Regions from separate parts of the Spirochaeta dissipatitropha genome, predicted to be linked through region 2. Evidence: riboswitches for the same ligand, from Rfam matches in the RefSeq annotation. Region 2 holds a riboswitch; the other holds the start of a gene.
What was found. Region 2 has a riboswitch for thiamine pyrophosphate ahead of ACYQ2L_RS16300 (YkoF family thiamine/hydroxymethylpyrimidine-binding protein). Riboswitches for the same ligand answer to the same signal wherever they lie in the genome.

Region 1 (7,927 bases), on a different contig from region 2:
GAGATCTCACGCATGGCATACAGAATTCCGAGGTGTTTTTCCGGATATGTGACTGGTGCAATATCAAGAACAGCGAGAGAAGCGACCTGCTCGGGGTGGCGAAGGGCCGTCATCATAGCGGCTTTCCCCCCCATGGAGTGACCAACAAAAATCGCGGGTTCAGTGAGGGAAAGCCCATCAACAAGAATATCGCTGATTGTTTCATAGCTGAGATCAGCACTTTCAGAACTCTTCCCGTGACCAGGAAGATCTGCAAGTATAGCCTTGAATCCGGCTGGCAGACGGCGGGCCAGTCCCAGCAGATTTTCACCTGAACCGAACAAGCCATGCAGAAATACTACCGGCCTGCCCTGCCCGATTATATGTGTATGAATCATGATTTCACGGTCCTTTAATTCGTTCTGTATTTCGGCCTTAATCCGCTTAAAGATACTGAGATCCAGGATTCAGGGCAATTTAATGAACTCAGCAAGTTCGACCGATTAAATAGATACAAAAGTCTATCTTTAGGCTCTGATAAGTCCATAAAAAGCACACTTGTACCACTTTTCTCACCTGCTGTACTCCGAGGAGCTAGTATGGACGATTTTTTACACCGGCTCGAAATGCTTATGAGCAAAAAACGCTGGACAAGAAAGCAGCTTGCCATTGAGGCAGAAATCAATCAATCGACAATTCAGGCATATTGGTCCAAGAAGCGGTATCCAAAAGCAGTGGATCTCGTAAGAATCGCCGGTATCCTGGACACCACAGCAGAGTATCTGATAACCGGAACCAACCCTTCCCTGCACCAGAGTTTTTCTCCGGAGATTATTACTATCGCCGAACAGCTAGAAACCCTCAGCAAGGAGGAACTGCTGGAATTCCGTGGTTTCCTGAGAACCTATTTCATGATGCACTTCAGGAGGAATCTGGATCACCCCCTGCGGGTTGCTGAAAAACCTGAATAAACTGGCATTTAGAAGTCTGTACTACTACAATTTATTGTGAGGAGTACAGCATGGAACATGAAGGCAAGCGCTTCTTCATCTGCTGCCAGTCAGGCTCCCCGGAGGAAATTGCCCGCGAACTGGAGCAGGGCTCTCCGGTAGATCTGACAGGTAGAAACAAATGGACACCGCTCATGTATGCTGCTGCCTCAAACCCCAGTCCGGCAGCAGTTAAGGTGCTCCTTGAAGCAGGAGCCTTTATTGATGCCCGTGACAAGGAAGGCGACACAGCCCTCATGCTTGCAGCAGCTCATAACCATGAATCTTCGGTTATCCAGGAACTGCTACGTTGGAACGCAGAACTCACCCTGAAAAATCATGATGGCTGGAATGCCCTTATGTATGCAGCATTTCAGAATCCAAATCCTCAGATAATCCGATCTTTACTCGAGCCACTTTCACATAGAGAACAGATCGAGCTGGTAAATGAAGTATTTGAACAAGGAAGAACCCCGCTGATGAATGCCGCGGGAAATAATCCGAATCCAGAGGTTGTATCCGAACTGATCCGTTTTGGCGCAGATCTTCACAAGCATGATGATATAGGTTGGACAGCGCGCATGCATGCTGCATATGATAACAGCTGTGAATCAGTGCTTGAACTCCTTCTCGACAATCCGGAACCGATAGACCGACAGGACCACCGGGGATGCTCAGCCCTGATGCTGGCTGCCAACAACAACATCAGCAGCAGTGTCTGTGTCAGACTGCTCGCCGCCGGAGCGGACACAAGCGTATGTGACCGTGAGGGTTTCAGTGTCCTGCATCATGCCGCTTCCTATAATGCCAATACGGACATTATGGCAGTGCTTCTTACCGCAGGGGCAGATCCTGCTGCAGTGACCAGCAAAGGCATGACCTGCCTGATGGCGGCGGCTGCCTACAACCCTGATCCGAAGATCTGCAGAATTTTGCTCCAGACTGGTATCGGCATAAACCTCACAGACAACGAGGGTCGCAGTGCCTTGCACTATGCAGCCTCAAGCAGCAACAATGAGGCAATACTCAAGCTGCTTCTTGAGGAAGGAGCAGATCCAGGCCTGATTGATTCACAGGGTAGAACAGCCCTGATTCTGGCGGCAACACGGGCCAACCTTCCTGGAGCCGTTCAGATTCTACTGGAGTACGGCTCTCCCTATATGATCTGCGATTATGAAGGCCTGACTGCCCTGATGGCTGCCGCAATGTATCAATCACGACTTTCATCGGTGGCAGCACTGCTCAATGCTGGTTCCGATCCCAATCTCAGGGATAAAAAAGGCCGTCATTCACTAATTCATGCGGTACAGTGGAACGGCAAGGAGGAAATCATTGCTACCCTGATTCAAGCCGGTGCCGATGTCAACCTCCAGGATAAGGATGGAAAAACAGCTCTCATGCATGCCGCTGAAAATCTCCAGATTGATGCGGGACCTGTTATCCATTTACTGCTGATCAGTGATGCTGATCCAGAAATACGTGACTCCCGCGGTATGAGTGCGCTCGACTACGCAATGAAGAATACTTTTCTTGCAGAAAGCAGTGCGTATCAGGTACTGCGGGACACTATTCTCTGAGAAGCAGTACACCAGAGTTGCTCGCCTTCGAAAAACTCCTCCATGCATGATGCAGTAAGTAAGCCGTAGTCCGATTCCAGATCAAATTCATAGACAGCCCCGTGATAATGTCGCTGACTGATCCTTACCCTGAACGCACTGTCACTGGAATAATCCCGGGATAAATGCAGCTGTTCGGGGCGATACAATTGCCTCTCCCCGGATGGAAAGGGCAGATAATTTGCCTTGCCCAGAAATCTGGCGGTATATTCACTTACGGGATTAAGATACAGTTCTCTGGGACTGCCAACCTCAAGAATCGCACCATCCTTCATTATAACGATTCTGTCAGAAATCGAGAGGGCTTCGCTCTGGCTGTGCGTTACAAAGATCATGGGGATCTGCAGTTCCCGCTGAATTCTCCGGATATGGCGGCGAAGTTCATCCCGCCGCTCGGTATCTACCGCCGAAAATGGCTCATCGAGCAGGAGGGCCTGCGGTCTGGGAGCCAGGGCTCTGGCCAGGGCTACCCTCTGCTGTTCACCACCTGAGAGAGTCTGAACAGATCTCCCTCCGAATCCGGAGAGTCCAACCAGTTCCAGCAGTTCTGACACCCTCGGTCCATGTTCTGTTTTAGCCATTCCCTGTGCCCTCAGACCATAGGCTATGTTTCGGGCAACATCCAGATGCGGAAACAGAGTGTAATCCTGAAAAACCAGACCAAGACAGCGTTTCTGCGGGGGCAGATGAGATACATCCTGCCCGTTCAGCAGAATACTACCGCTGTCCATTTCCTCAAAGCCAGCAATAATCCGAAGACTGGTGGTCTTCCCGCTTCCACTTGAACCGAGCAGACTGACGATCTCATTAGATTCTACATGGAAATCAGTCTGCAGAAAAAAATCATCATAGCGTCTGGTAATATTACATATCTCGATCATAAACCTTGCTCCTCCCTGCGATACGAGCTGACGTCGATTCCCCAGAAGCATAGCAGAACTATTACGATATAGAGCACGCCGAGTGCAAGGGCGGCATCAAAGCTCTGAAAACCTATCAGACGGTACAACGCAACCGGAAATGTCACCAGATTTCCTCTGGCTATCGTCAGCACAGCGGTAAAATCAGCCAGACTGAGGGCGAAAGCCAGTATATAGCCATTCACAAGCGAACGTCTGAGCACCGGAATATCCAGTGTAAACAACCTGAACAGCCAGCCGGCCCCGACACTCTGGGCTGCCTCGGTATAGTTCCGCGGAAAATCCTCCAGTGCTGTACGGAAGAGGCGGAAAACCATCGGGAATCCCATAACGGACTGGGTCAAAGCGATTATCGCAAACTCCGGCATTCTTCCAAGCCAGATTATCCGCATACCCAGACTGAAGGTCACGCTGGAAATAGCCAGGGGGAGCATGAGGGCGGCATCCAGCGTTCGCGAGCTGCGTCCGCGCATCAGTCGGGCTGCAGTATATGCAAGCAGACAGCACAGCAAGGCTGCCGCAGAAGCCAGAAGCAGACTGTTCACGAATAGCTCCGCAGGGCTTGCTCTCATGATCTCTGCCAGATCACGGTCACCAAGGCGCCCTCCGCCGAGCAATGCCCTGAATGCGGCCAGACTCCAGCTCCCGCCAGGCCGGAAGGCCCGGATGAGCAGGGTCAACAAAGGAGAGAAAAACACCGTTCCTATAAAAGCCCAGTAGCTTATGCAGGAAATTCGCAGTCCACTACCGAGTTGTTCCCAGCTTCGGACCAGAAAGCGTCTGCCACGCGGCTGCAGATGATAACGCCCGGCAAACTGCAGAATGAATAATACCAGACCGGTTATGAGAATCTGCACCAATGACAACAAGGCAGCCCCACCGAGATTTAATCCCTGAAACATTTCCTGATAGATGCGCACTTCCAGGGTACTGTATCGGACACCACCGAAGATCAGCACGATTCCGAAACTGACGAAGCAGTACAGGAAGATTATGGAGAGAGCCGAGACAATCGATGGCATGAGCAGCGGAAGGTCTATCCGAAGCAGCCGTACAGCAGTGCTTTCTCCCAGCGATCGGGAAACCTCGATATACCTTCGATCAACAGCCAGCCATCCCGATGAAATCATTCTTAAAGCAACCGAGATATTGAACAGAACATGGGCCAGAATTATTCCGAATGGGGAGTAAACCAGAGAGATATCAGCAGAAAACAGACGGCTGAGGAAGCCCGCCCTTCCATACATGCTGATAATGGCGAGTACGATAATCAGGCTCGGCAGTACAAACGGCAGTAAAGTCAGGCTCTGAATTGCACGTTTACCTGGAAAGCTGCTGTGACTCAGAAACCACGCTCCGGGCAATGCCAGCAGCACACTGATTACAGCAGATGCAGCTGCCTGGATCAGGGAAAAGCGAATGCTTCCCAGCACTGCAGGACGCCGCAGCTGGGAAAGCAGTTCGATAAGCGCACTACTGCCTCCACGATACCAGGTGTCAGCCACCCCTGCCCCGAGTACTGCCAGTAGTGGCGGTACAAGCAGAAAGAGAAACAGCGCACCCGTCAAATGAGGGGCGCGCCTGGATATGTTCATGCGCAGGAATCCTAACGCATTACGTCTTCCCATTCGTTTAACCACCTGGAAATATTATCGCCTACATAGGCTGGATCCAGCCTCAATGGCCGTGTTACTTCTTCTGTTTCGAGAAATGCTTCAGGAAGCTGAACCCCTGGATGTACCGGGTACATTATCTGACTCAGCGGTATAAGCTCCTGGAATTCCTCACTGAGAATATAATCAATGAGACGTTCAGCATTCAGTCGGTTTGCTGCACCATGTACGATCCCGGCGATCTCGATCTGCATATATGCAGCGCCGTCCATAAGCAGGGATTCATAGCGGTCTGTTTCCTCGAAATGCCGGTGATACGCAGGACTGGTCTCATAGCTGACTACCATAGCCGCCTCACCCTGTGTATACAGACCGTAACCGTCAGACCATCCGCTGGTCACCGTGAGAACATTAGGTTTCATTTCTTTCCAGAAATCGAGGTATCCATCTTCACCGAACTCTGCAATTGTATAGAGCAGAAAATTGCGACCAGGTGAGCTGGTAGCCGGATTCAGCATAATGAATGAATTTCGGTAGGCAGGATCGGTCAGATCACTCCAGCTTGCAGGGCCCTCGGGCAGCTGCTCGCGGTCCACATTGATCGAGATATAACCATAATCAAAAGGAACAGCATAGTAATCAGAATCAATCAGCAGGTCATCGCGAACCAGCTGCATATTCTGCGGCTCATATGCCTCAAGCATGCTCTCCTGCATGAGACGGGGAAGATAACTCTCATCCAGCCCGATTACCACATCCGCCTGCGGAGCCCGCCGCTCAAGATAGAGCTGGGTAAATACCGCCCCGGTATCACCGATTCTCTGCAGATCAACGCTGACACCATATGTATCTTCCATATGTGCACTTATCGCCCGGCGTAGCGTGCCTGGAATAGAGTCATAACTGTAAATTACCAGAGAGTCGGTTTCTACCCGGCGCTCCTGCACCGGTGCAAAAGCCGGCTCTTCAGGACGTCCGCCCGCGCTTACAGAAACCGCGGTAAAAAAAGAAAGTACAATAAGTACCAGAAAACCAGAAAGAACAGATCGTGTATGAAACTTCATTCAGATCCCCCCATAGCAAAATAGTATCGGGTTATGAGATCATCCAATGAGGCTGATAGAAAGGTGTGTATATGCGTGGAAACGCATGCAGCGACGTGCAAAAACAGCATATTTCCTCCGCCGGCATTACCCGGATCAGGTTCAAGGGTATGATCTCAGCCGCCTCGGGACAACAACGTTGTCTCTTGAGCAGCACCCCTACATGGCAAGCTATCAGAATACAAAAGAACAATCAAGAACGGCTGGGACGGAGTTTGGCACCAGTAAAGAATACAGCGGATATCTGAAAGTCTTTATTATAGAACAGTTTTCAGCCTATACTGGGGCATGGCAAAAACGAGACAGGAACATGAAACCCCGCGGCTTTTCATTGCACTTGCCCTGCCTGCAGAACTGCAGGATCACCTGAGGCTGCTGCAGAAAAGATTGAAATCAATCGCTCCATCGGATGTTTTCCGCTGGGTTCAGCCCGGCAACACCCACATTACCCTACATTTTCTGGGAGATACAGATCGCAGTCTGATTCCTGAATTGATTGCCGTCATGCAGCGTGCCATACTCAGTGAGCAGACAGAGCAGAAATCAGGCAGAATCCGTTGTCAGCTTGGTGGACTGGGCTACTTTCCGGAAAAAGGGAATCCCAGGGTCTGCTGGATCGGATTCAATGAGCTGCTGCAGAAGCAGAGCCATGAGCTTCATCCCAGAGGCAGAACCCTGTTCACTGCACTGGAACAGGAACTGCTACTCAACGGGTTCCAGAGCGCAAGCCCCAGATACACGCCCCATATAACTCTCGGGTATCGACGCCGCGGCAGTGATAATAAGGAGGTCGCTACAGTTACCGGGAAATGGAGAAATGAAGCCAATATCCGCGGCCTGGCTTTCAGCCTTTCAGAGCTGGTACTTTACGAGAGTAAAACCACGGATCAGGGGCGGCAGCATATTCCGCTGATGAAAATCACTGTCTAAAAAATCACTCCCTATTGTTCAAACTGCAGCGAGAACTCGTATGGCCTCCGCGCGAGAACAAGATCGATCACCGGAACGCGGAATACAACTGCTGAACCATCAACGCTTCCACCGCGCTGGCTGATAATCGTTCCATCAGGAACAAGTCGAATCATAATTTCTGCACGCTCAATAACCCGGGCAATCGGAGTACTCCCCTCATACTCCTCCAGTGCCCATGACAGATATTCAATGTAGTCAGCACGGGTCAAACCATCGCCAGGAGGAAGCAGATATTCTACAATCGGTGTTTCGCCGATTGGTGAAAGCCGCAGAAATCTCGGAATATCTTCCCTGCCAAAGCGGATATGCATTGTTGACCGCGCACCTGCCCGATCAAAAAAGATAATCTCCGGCACATCCATACGCTCGTCACGCATGAGCTGCTCGACATCCTGAAGTCGCATATCTGCAAACAGATGCCCCGGACTGTCCGATCTCAACTCAAGCAGCTCTATGCCTTGATATCCGGTGAGCACATCCTCAATTTCAGCCAGATCAAAGATCTCTTCCGTTTCCCCTCCGCTTAGATCCCGGTAGTATTCCATAAATACCCGGTCAAGATTGATTTCGAGCTGCAGACGGCCTGAACCATCTATTGTCAGATCCATGTCCTGCCGAACAGTACAAGCTGAAAAAACCAGAATACTTGCTATAAAAATGCTGAACAGGATCAGCGAGCACTTTATTTTACCCATAAAAGAAATGTATCTCGCGTATGAGCATCCGTCAATGCCG
Region 2 (7,927 bases):
CCAGAAACTGGAAACCTCGTTTCTGGAATCACTGGAACAGCGGAACCCTGACATATTTCTTTCTAAGCTTCTGGAATACATGAGTGATGTTGCTTTTGGTTTTACTGGTTCAGAATTCACTGGCGCTGAATGGCGTGTAGTTTTTCGATTGATTGAAAGAAATATTCGGATAAAAAGTAATAGTAAATTCGATACCGACTATGTCGATTTTATTCTGGATAAAGCGCTGATGATTGTCATGAATGCACCACTGAATGCAGATACTGCAGAGCGGTTTTTCTCCGAAGAAGAGTATTTCACCTTGATTAAATTGAATCAAAGCTTGAACAAGACATCGAGCCAGCCTGAGTTAATTGATCTACTTGCCTCCTCTTTACCAGAATTAGGCTTCCGTGGAGGTCGGCTTGCTCTTATTTCGGCATCTGGTAAAAAAGCCTCGCTGAAACTTGTATATAATGAGATTGAACGCAAATTTCTTCCAGAAGAAGGTGTAGTTTCCTCATTACATGATCCACATCCCGAGTTGTTCAGACAGACCGATAACCCGGATCTGATTACTGTGGTGCAGCCTTTGTTTTTTTACCAGGATTTAAATGGCTTCCTGTCAGTGGATGCTAATTTGATTGCACTTGATGTTCTTGATACTCTCAGTTCTCATATCAGTAATACAATTCGCTCTATTCGTTTGTGGGAAGAGCGGATTCGGTCCGAGGAGCAAATGATTCAGTCCGAGAAAATGGCTGCTCTGGGAAAACTGGTTGCTGGTATTGCTCATGAAATCAATACACCGATCGGAATCGGACTTACTACCGCCAGTGATCTGAGACTGAGGGCAGAAGAGATTTTAGAGCATCACGGTCAGGGGAGCCTCACTCGGACACTGTTCTACGACTTTCTGCAGATTCTTGATGAAGAAACATCTCTGATTGAGGGTAATCTTGTTCGCGCTGCTGATTTGATTCGTAGTTTTAAGACAATTGCAGTAGATCAGTCTAATGAAGAGTTCAAGAGCTTTAATCTCAAGCAATATCTTGAGGATATTGTGACCAGCCTTAAGCCTAAATTAGGTAAGAAAGGCTATTCAGTAACAATTTCCTGCTCTGATGAAATTGCCATGTTTGGACCACCGGGAACTATCGCTCAGATAATCAGCAATTTAGTTACAAACTCCATAGTCCATGGTTTCGATTCCAAACCTGGAGGAGAAATCATGATAAACTGCTCGGCAGATAAAAATAGTGTGCTCATTCATTATTCAGATAATGGCAAAGGTGTGAGCAGGGAAATAGTTGAGGACATATTTGAACCATTTTTCACTACCAGAATGGGACAGGGGGGAAGCGGACTTGGCCTGTACATTGTGTATAATCTTATGCATAGAATATGGAAGGGAAACATTCGCTGTGAGAGCAGTCCCGGCATCGGAACAAGTTTTCACATGACCTTTGCAGTTGATTGCCGAGATCCCAAAACCTGAAATGCTATCAGTCGAATGGTTTGATGAACCGTTGATAATACAGAAACAAGCGTACACCTCAGGTCGTGAGTAATCTGTCTGTAGAATATTACTGTTCCTGCCGACACCCTAAATCGAATATCCACAACCTTCTCTTACGGTAAATATTTAATTCATTAAAAATTAACACCCGCTATGCCGGAAAACATCATCGACTGTTGACAGTTTTGCTCATCTTTTTTAGACTCTCCGTATCAAGTAAGCAAGCACGAAAACAAGCCGCCGGGGGGTCCTGTCATGCAGGACTGAGATAGGGGAGCAATGAGCCCCTGACCCGTTGAACCTGATCCGGTTAGTACCGGCGTAGGGAGAGCGCAAGACAGCAGGTGAATCATCTCCGTACAGGAGCGTTTCCTCTTGTTCAAAGCCGCCTCTCGACAGGCGGCTTTTGTGTGCTCAAGGAGGCTCTATGCTTATAGGCTGTCAGTTTTCTCTCTATCCCATGGAGAGCGACTTCGTACCAATAATCCTCGAGGCCATTGCCCCGCTTAAAAATCGTACAGATTTACGGGTGGAAAGCGATGACCTGAGTACCTATCTGGCAGGTCCCAGCCAGACCGTGTTCGATGCGGTTCATGAGGTATATGCCGCTGCCTGCCGCGCCGGAGGTCACGTAGTCCTGTCTGCGACCTGGTCACGCGGTTGCCCGGGTGAACCCGGCGACCCGATCTGCACCCCGGACGGTGGTGATATTCAGAATGAATCACTGCCCGTGAGATCCTCTCATGGCAACGGTATTATCAGCGCTGCACAGTGCGCCCTGTATCCAATGGGTAATCCAGATTATATGCAGGAAATAGTCCGTGAGATCGAACTGTTCAATCAGGCAGCTCAAAAACCAGCCGTCGACCTTGAGGTATCTCCAAAGCATTTCTGTACCCGGCTGGATGGAGAACTCAGTCAGATTTTCCACCAGCTGGCAAGTGCCTTTGTCCGCTCTGGACAGACAACTCCTCACGTAGTACTCACCGCAACCATATCCAAGGGGAGTCCCAGCGCTTCCGCCCCGCATAATCGTCGCAAAGAAAAGGAGAACATATAATGAACACATCAGCAAAATGGAATCTGAAGGATATTCTTGGTCTTATTGTTATATCGGCTGTATTCGGACTGTTGTACCTGGGATGGGTGCAGGTATGGATGCTGCTGCAGGGCATCATCGGCCCGTTGGCAATGGACATAGTGTTTGGCGTCTGGTTCTCCGGCGCAATTTTCTGTGCGCTCATGTTTCCCCATCCGGGGTCCGCATTCTATTCCGCAATGGTCAGTGTTATTACCCAGGTATTTGCCGGTAATCCCTCCGGGCTGGTTATGCTCCTGACCGGACTGGTGCAGGGTAGCGGCTCTGAAGTCCCCTTTCTGTTCACGAAATACCGCCACCGCAATCTGATCATGAGTCTGGTCGCCGGGTTTGTAACCGCCCAGTTCAGTTTCGTATATACCTGGTTTCGCTTCAGCTACTGGACCCTGTCACCCGGCTACGTAATCAGCATGTATGCAATCCGCAGTCTCAGCGGCGTCGTACTCGGTGGGGGGCTGGCCTATGTGCTGTATCGAGCAGTAATGGCATCCCGCGGCCGTGAAACAGAAGGCAGTGAGCTTGAGGATAGTGAGCAGGATGCAGACTGAGTCAATCAATACCAGCGCCAGCCCCGATATCGGTGCCGACACCAGCACTATAACCAGCCCCGGTATCGGTGCCAGCACCAGCGCTTGCCAGAATTCACCTGGCACATCAAATGGCAGATCACACGGTGCATTAGTCTCCCAGGCCCTGCTTGAACTGCAGGGCCTGGGCCTTTGCTGGGCCGGCCACCGTCAAAGCCTGTTCGAAAACATTAATCTGCAGGTGTATCCCGGTCAGCAAATTCTGCTGTCCGGTGACAATGGCTGTGGAAAAAGCACACTGCTGGCAGTCATAAAAGGACTGCTGCGCTCAGAGGAAAACTCTCCGCATGAAGCAGTCTGTCATCTGACAGGGCGCATACTCTACAAGGGCCAGGACACAGGCAGCAGAACAGCAGCCGAACGCAGTGAAATAGGCCTGGTATTCCAGGATCCTGACAGTCAGTTCTGCACCCTGAACGCCGACGACGAACTCTACTTCAGTCTCGAACAACTGGGTATGGCCCGACCGGAAATGGAACTCCGGTACAATGAATGTGTACAGCGCTGGCGGCTGCAGAACCTGGTATCCAGGCGCATCGATCAACTCTCCGGAGGTCAGAAGCAGCTGCTGGCTCTGGCAGCAATAATGATCCAGCAGCCCAGACTGCTTCTACTGGACGAAATCACCAGTCAGCTGGACCCCTGGGAGCGCGAGTACCTATGGCACGGACTGCAGACCATGCTCTCAAATCAACCCGAAACCGCCATGATATGTGTCGATCATGCCTATTCCGGCCCCCATAATGACCAGCTGATGCACCTCAGATTGGACACAGCGGGACTGATCCCCTCTGTCCCTGTCCAGGCCGCACCAACAGCCCCTGGGTACGCCACATCTGCAACCTCGGCACAGCAAACAAGACCCACAGCTCAGCGGCACCTGCAGGAAATACAGAGTCAACTCCCGGCCCACACCGGAAAAGAAATCACCCGTCCGCTGGTCTCAGCCCGCAATATCTCCTACAGGTATCGATCTGCCGCCGCCCCTCTGTGGTCAGGAGTCAATATCCAGCTGCCCGCCGGGAAAATCCTGGCAATAGTCGGGCCGAACGGCAGCGGGAAATCAACCCTGCTCGCCGTGCTGGCAGGACTGCTCAAACCGGGTGAGGGAAACATATCACTGCCCCGGCGTCGGCTGCTGATCCCGCAGAACCCCGAACACCTCTTTCTCTATAACCGGGTATGGCGCGAGCTCGGATCAGATCTGGAATCCGCCATGCCGGTCCTGCAGCACTTCGGTCTGGCTCGCAGCAGACAGTACTCACCATATCGACTCAGTCACGGACAGAAACGCCGCCTGAACCTGGGGCTGGCACATATCAGCACACCGGAACTGCTGCTGCTCGATGAACCCACCCAGGGTCAGGATCCCGCCTTCAGAACCCGGATTCTGCAGGATATCACCGGACATGCCCGTCGGGGAGCAGCCGTTATAGTAGCTACCCATGACTGGGATCTGGTACAGACAATAGCTGATGAGGTACTGCTATGCGGATGAAAATGATGGATCACATTGAAAAACCTGGCTGGCTGCAGTCCTGCAACCCCGTCGTCAAGCTGGGCTGTGCCCTGTTTTCCGTACTGCTGGCAACCATACTCTGGGACCCCTTCAGCCTGGCCGCCGGAGCCCTCACCGCGGTTCTCCTGGTCTGGATCGGCGCCCGGATCCCGCCATACCGCCTGCTCCCTGTACTCGGCATGTTCGCCATAACCGTCTGGAGCCTCGTGCTGGCCAATAACGTATTCGGCAACGCCGAAGCACAGCTGGATGCCCGTTGGAATCCCGGACTGATCCTCGGCCTGCGCATCGCCAACTTTGCTTTCTGGGGAATCGTCTTCAGCTTCACCACAAACCCCCGCGACCTGGCATTAAGCCTGACGCAGAATCTCGGCATCTCTCCAGCAGTCAGCAGCGGCCTCATGACAGCCCATCGCCTTCTTCCCCTCATCGGCGATGACATGATGTGGATCCGCAGATCACTCAAACTACGCCGCCTGAACACCCGTGAACACAGAATCGTCCGTTCACGATTCCACAGCTGGCTGGCCACCGCCCGCGGAGTACTCCTGGGAGCCCTACGACGCGCCGAACGGGGAGCTCAAGCCATGGAAGTCCGCGGCTTCTCACTCGACAGCAAACGCAGCACATCCACAGCCGTATATTACCGCAGCATTCCAGTACGCCGACGGGACATAGCCCTAATCGCATTCACCGCCCTGCTGTGGATCGCAATACTCCTGACTGCACATTACGCAGGCACCTTGCGCTTCTGGGGTGCCGACTGGTAGTCCGAATTCAAGTACGGCATAGGGGCTGTCCCCGGCACCCGACAGCCAAGCCACGAGCCCTCGGTCATAGATCCCGCCCTCCAGCCAGTCTGCCGGGGTCGGCGAGCTCCGGAGTGCGGCTGACGCCTCCCGTCCCGGTACGGGCAAGCCCTGCCCGGGACCGCCTCCGGCGTCCTCCGCATGCCTCAGCCAGGATTTGTTGAGTAGTTAGAAAACTCCACAAAGATTTCAATCATTTCATTATCCTGCCACTAATTAAATCTATATTCAGGGATTTGAGAAAATGTATGCGTTTTTCTGTCGTAAGTTATGGCAGGATAATCTTTTATCGAATAGTTTTTGTGGAGTTTTCTAACTACTCAAGGAAACTCCCTACTGTGTATTTATTACACAGCACTTATCTATGGGATGCGTAAAATAGTTACAGTTACATGATTTTTTCTGCTTGTGTCCTTGTGCTCTGGTATAGCTCTTCGTTATAACTTGCTTCCGGTAAACAACTTGCATATTTCTGCTTTTTCGTGCCCAGCCTGGCACGTGAATTGCTTCATGTAGATCATGAGACGTTACAGGAAAAATTTAATTATATCTCTGGTAGGATTGTGCTTCGGGCTGTCCTTCAGTACGGGTCTTGCTGCCAACGACACTGCTTTGTCGCTTGGGGATCTTGTATCCATGGCGATACGGGAGGATAGGGTGATTCAGGGAATACTGCTGGATCAGAGAATTTCGGGACTCAGAGATGATGCTTCGGAACTACCGACCTATGCAGCCATTGCGGTGCAGGGCAGTCTGTCTGCGGCACATCAGGTGCCGGCGAATGCTTCAGCTTACAATGTAATCAGTGGTGGTCCTGAGTTGGTGTTCAGGTGGGGAGAGTCGGGAAATACCAGTTTGCAGACTGCCGCAGATATCAGACTGTATCTGGATGATCAGCTTTCGAATAATAACAGTATTGCCCCTTCGCTGCAGCTGAGTCACAGAATTACTGATGTGCTCGGAGGTCAGCGGATTACGACGGATGAAATCCGAAAGCTTCAGCAGGAACTGCGCCAGGAAAAAGAACTCAAGGATAGGGCGGCATCAATTACCGCGCAGATATTCAGCATTCTTTCTTCTGTTCTTGACCAGCAAAGAGTCGAGTTGAATGCACAACAAAGCCTGGCCGATGCCCAGCTGAGCAGGGAACAGCTCGTTACGGTGCAGCGTAGGGATCCTGAGAGTCTGCAGGTTCTGCAGGCAGATGACCGCATTATTGCAGCTCGGATAGACATAGAGAATGCGCGCTCACAACAGAACATTCAGCTTGAAAGTCTACGTAGACTCACACGGAATCCGGAGATTCTTCTCAGTGATCTCCAGAACATTCCAATTCCATTACCGACTGAAATAGCCATGCCTGCACTACCGGAGCTCACCAGTTTTGTCTCGTATCATCAATCCATGCTGAGCCTGGAACTGGTACGACTTCAGGACGCAGCCACATTTCAGGGACCGGTCAGAAATCTGAATCTATCAGCATCTGCAGCCAGTACCTATCTGCCGAATCAGGGCAGTCTAGATTCATTCAGGATTGCGGCGAGAGGCACCTTGAATGAAGGTACTAGCTGGTCGCTTGGACTTGAACTGTCCTACAGCAGCAATGAGCGCCTCAGCGGCCCGGTTCTCGGGCTCAATGGCTCATGGTCACCCGATGCAGGCTCCTGGCAATCAGAACAGAATAGAATCGAGCGTGAAATTTCCCGGATCAACCTCGAGCAGGCAGAGATACAGTATCAGAACACCCGTGAGGATATACAGAACACAATTCGGGATTACGATACCCAGATACGTCAGCAGCAGTTGTCTGCTGAAAGCTGGAACAGGCGCCTGGCTATCAGTAAGGCCACCCTGGCTGAAGCCATCAGATCATTTGAAGCCGGTTTGACGACACAGACCGCAGTGGTTCAGGCGCAGCTGAATCTGGACTCACTGCTTCTTCAGGGAAGAACACAGAGCTTGTCCATGCTTTCACTTATAGAGAACATAAAGAGGAATACAATATGAGTTCAGATCTTTTAAAGAAATCCAGCAAAATCAAATACATAATTATCGCCCTTATATTGATTGCAGCGGTATCTGTACCTGTCTGGTTATTTTTGATTCAGCCACGCTTGCGTACGGATTCGCTGCAGAACGAACAGACAAGCGCGCTCGATAACACGGGTGCTGCTAGAACTGCGGCCCGCGGAAGCACAGCGGGCTTCAGCCAGGAGATGTCCGTTGGCGACCCTGTGCCGGTGCAGGGTGAAATTTATACAGCCAGCCTTGTGCCAAGCAGGCAGGGGGTTGAGATATCCGGCAATCTCCAGCCGGGAAATTCTTCAGATGCTGTCTTTATGACTGCTGGAATTATAACCGAGCTGCGTGTGAGTGAGGGGCAGGCTGTCAGGCAGGGACAGGTTCTCGCCAGGC

Region 1: another riboswitch for thiamine pyrophosphate. It lies ahead of ACYQ2L_RS15750 (thiamine ABC transporter substrate-binding protein); the one in region 2 lies ahead of ACYQ2L_RS16300 (YkoF family thiamine/hydroxymethylpyrimidine-binding protein).

Annotation. Positions count from the first base shown of each region.
Region 1 covers NZ_BAAHXT010000017.1:43,488-51,414, reverse strand. The annotation lists gene ACYQ2L_RS15775 (alpha/beta fold hydrolase) at 1-377, opposite strand, end outside; gene ACYQ2L_RS15770 (helix-turn-helix domain-containing protein) at 579-950, shown strand; gene ACYQ2L_RS15765 (ankyrin repeat domain-containing protein) at 1,001-2,545, shown strand; gene ACYQ2L_RS15760 (ABC transporter ATP-binding protein) at 2,518-3,465, opposite strand; gene ACYQ2L_RS15755 (ABC transporter permease) at 3,462-5,132, opposite strand; gene ACYQ2L_RS15750 (thiamine ABC transporter substrate-binding protein) at 5,111-6,181, opposite strand; TPP riboswitch at 6,277-6,391, opposite strand; gene thpR (RNA 2',3'-cyclic phosphodiesterase) at 6,509-7,150, shown strand; gene ACYQ2L_RS15740 (hypothetical protein) at 7,162-7,887, opposite strand.
Region 2 covers NZ_BAAHXT010000021.1:1,352-9,278, forward strand. The annotation lists gene ACYQ2L_RS16295 (ATP-binding protein) at 1-1,477, shown strand, start outside; TPP riboswitch at 1,730-1,844, shown strand; gene ACYQ2L_RS16300 (YkoF family thiamine/hydroxymethylpyrimidine-binding protein) at 1,926-2,558, shown strand; gene ACYQ2L_RS16305 (ECF transporter S component) at 2,558-3,145, shown strand; gene ACYQ2L_RS16310 (ABC transporter ATP-binding protein) at 3,135-4,682, shown strand; gene ACYQ2L_RS16315 (energy-coupling factor transporter transmembrane component T family protein) at 4,673-5,473, shown strand; gene ACYQ2L_RS16320 (TolC family protein) at 6,032-7,519, shown strand; gene ACYQ2L_RS16325 (efflux RND transporter periplasmic adaptor subunit) at 7,516-7,927, shown strand, end outside.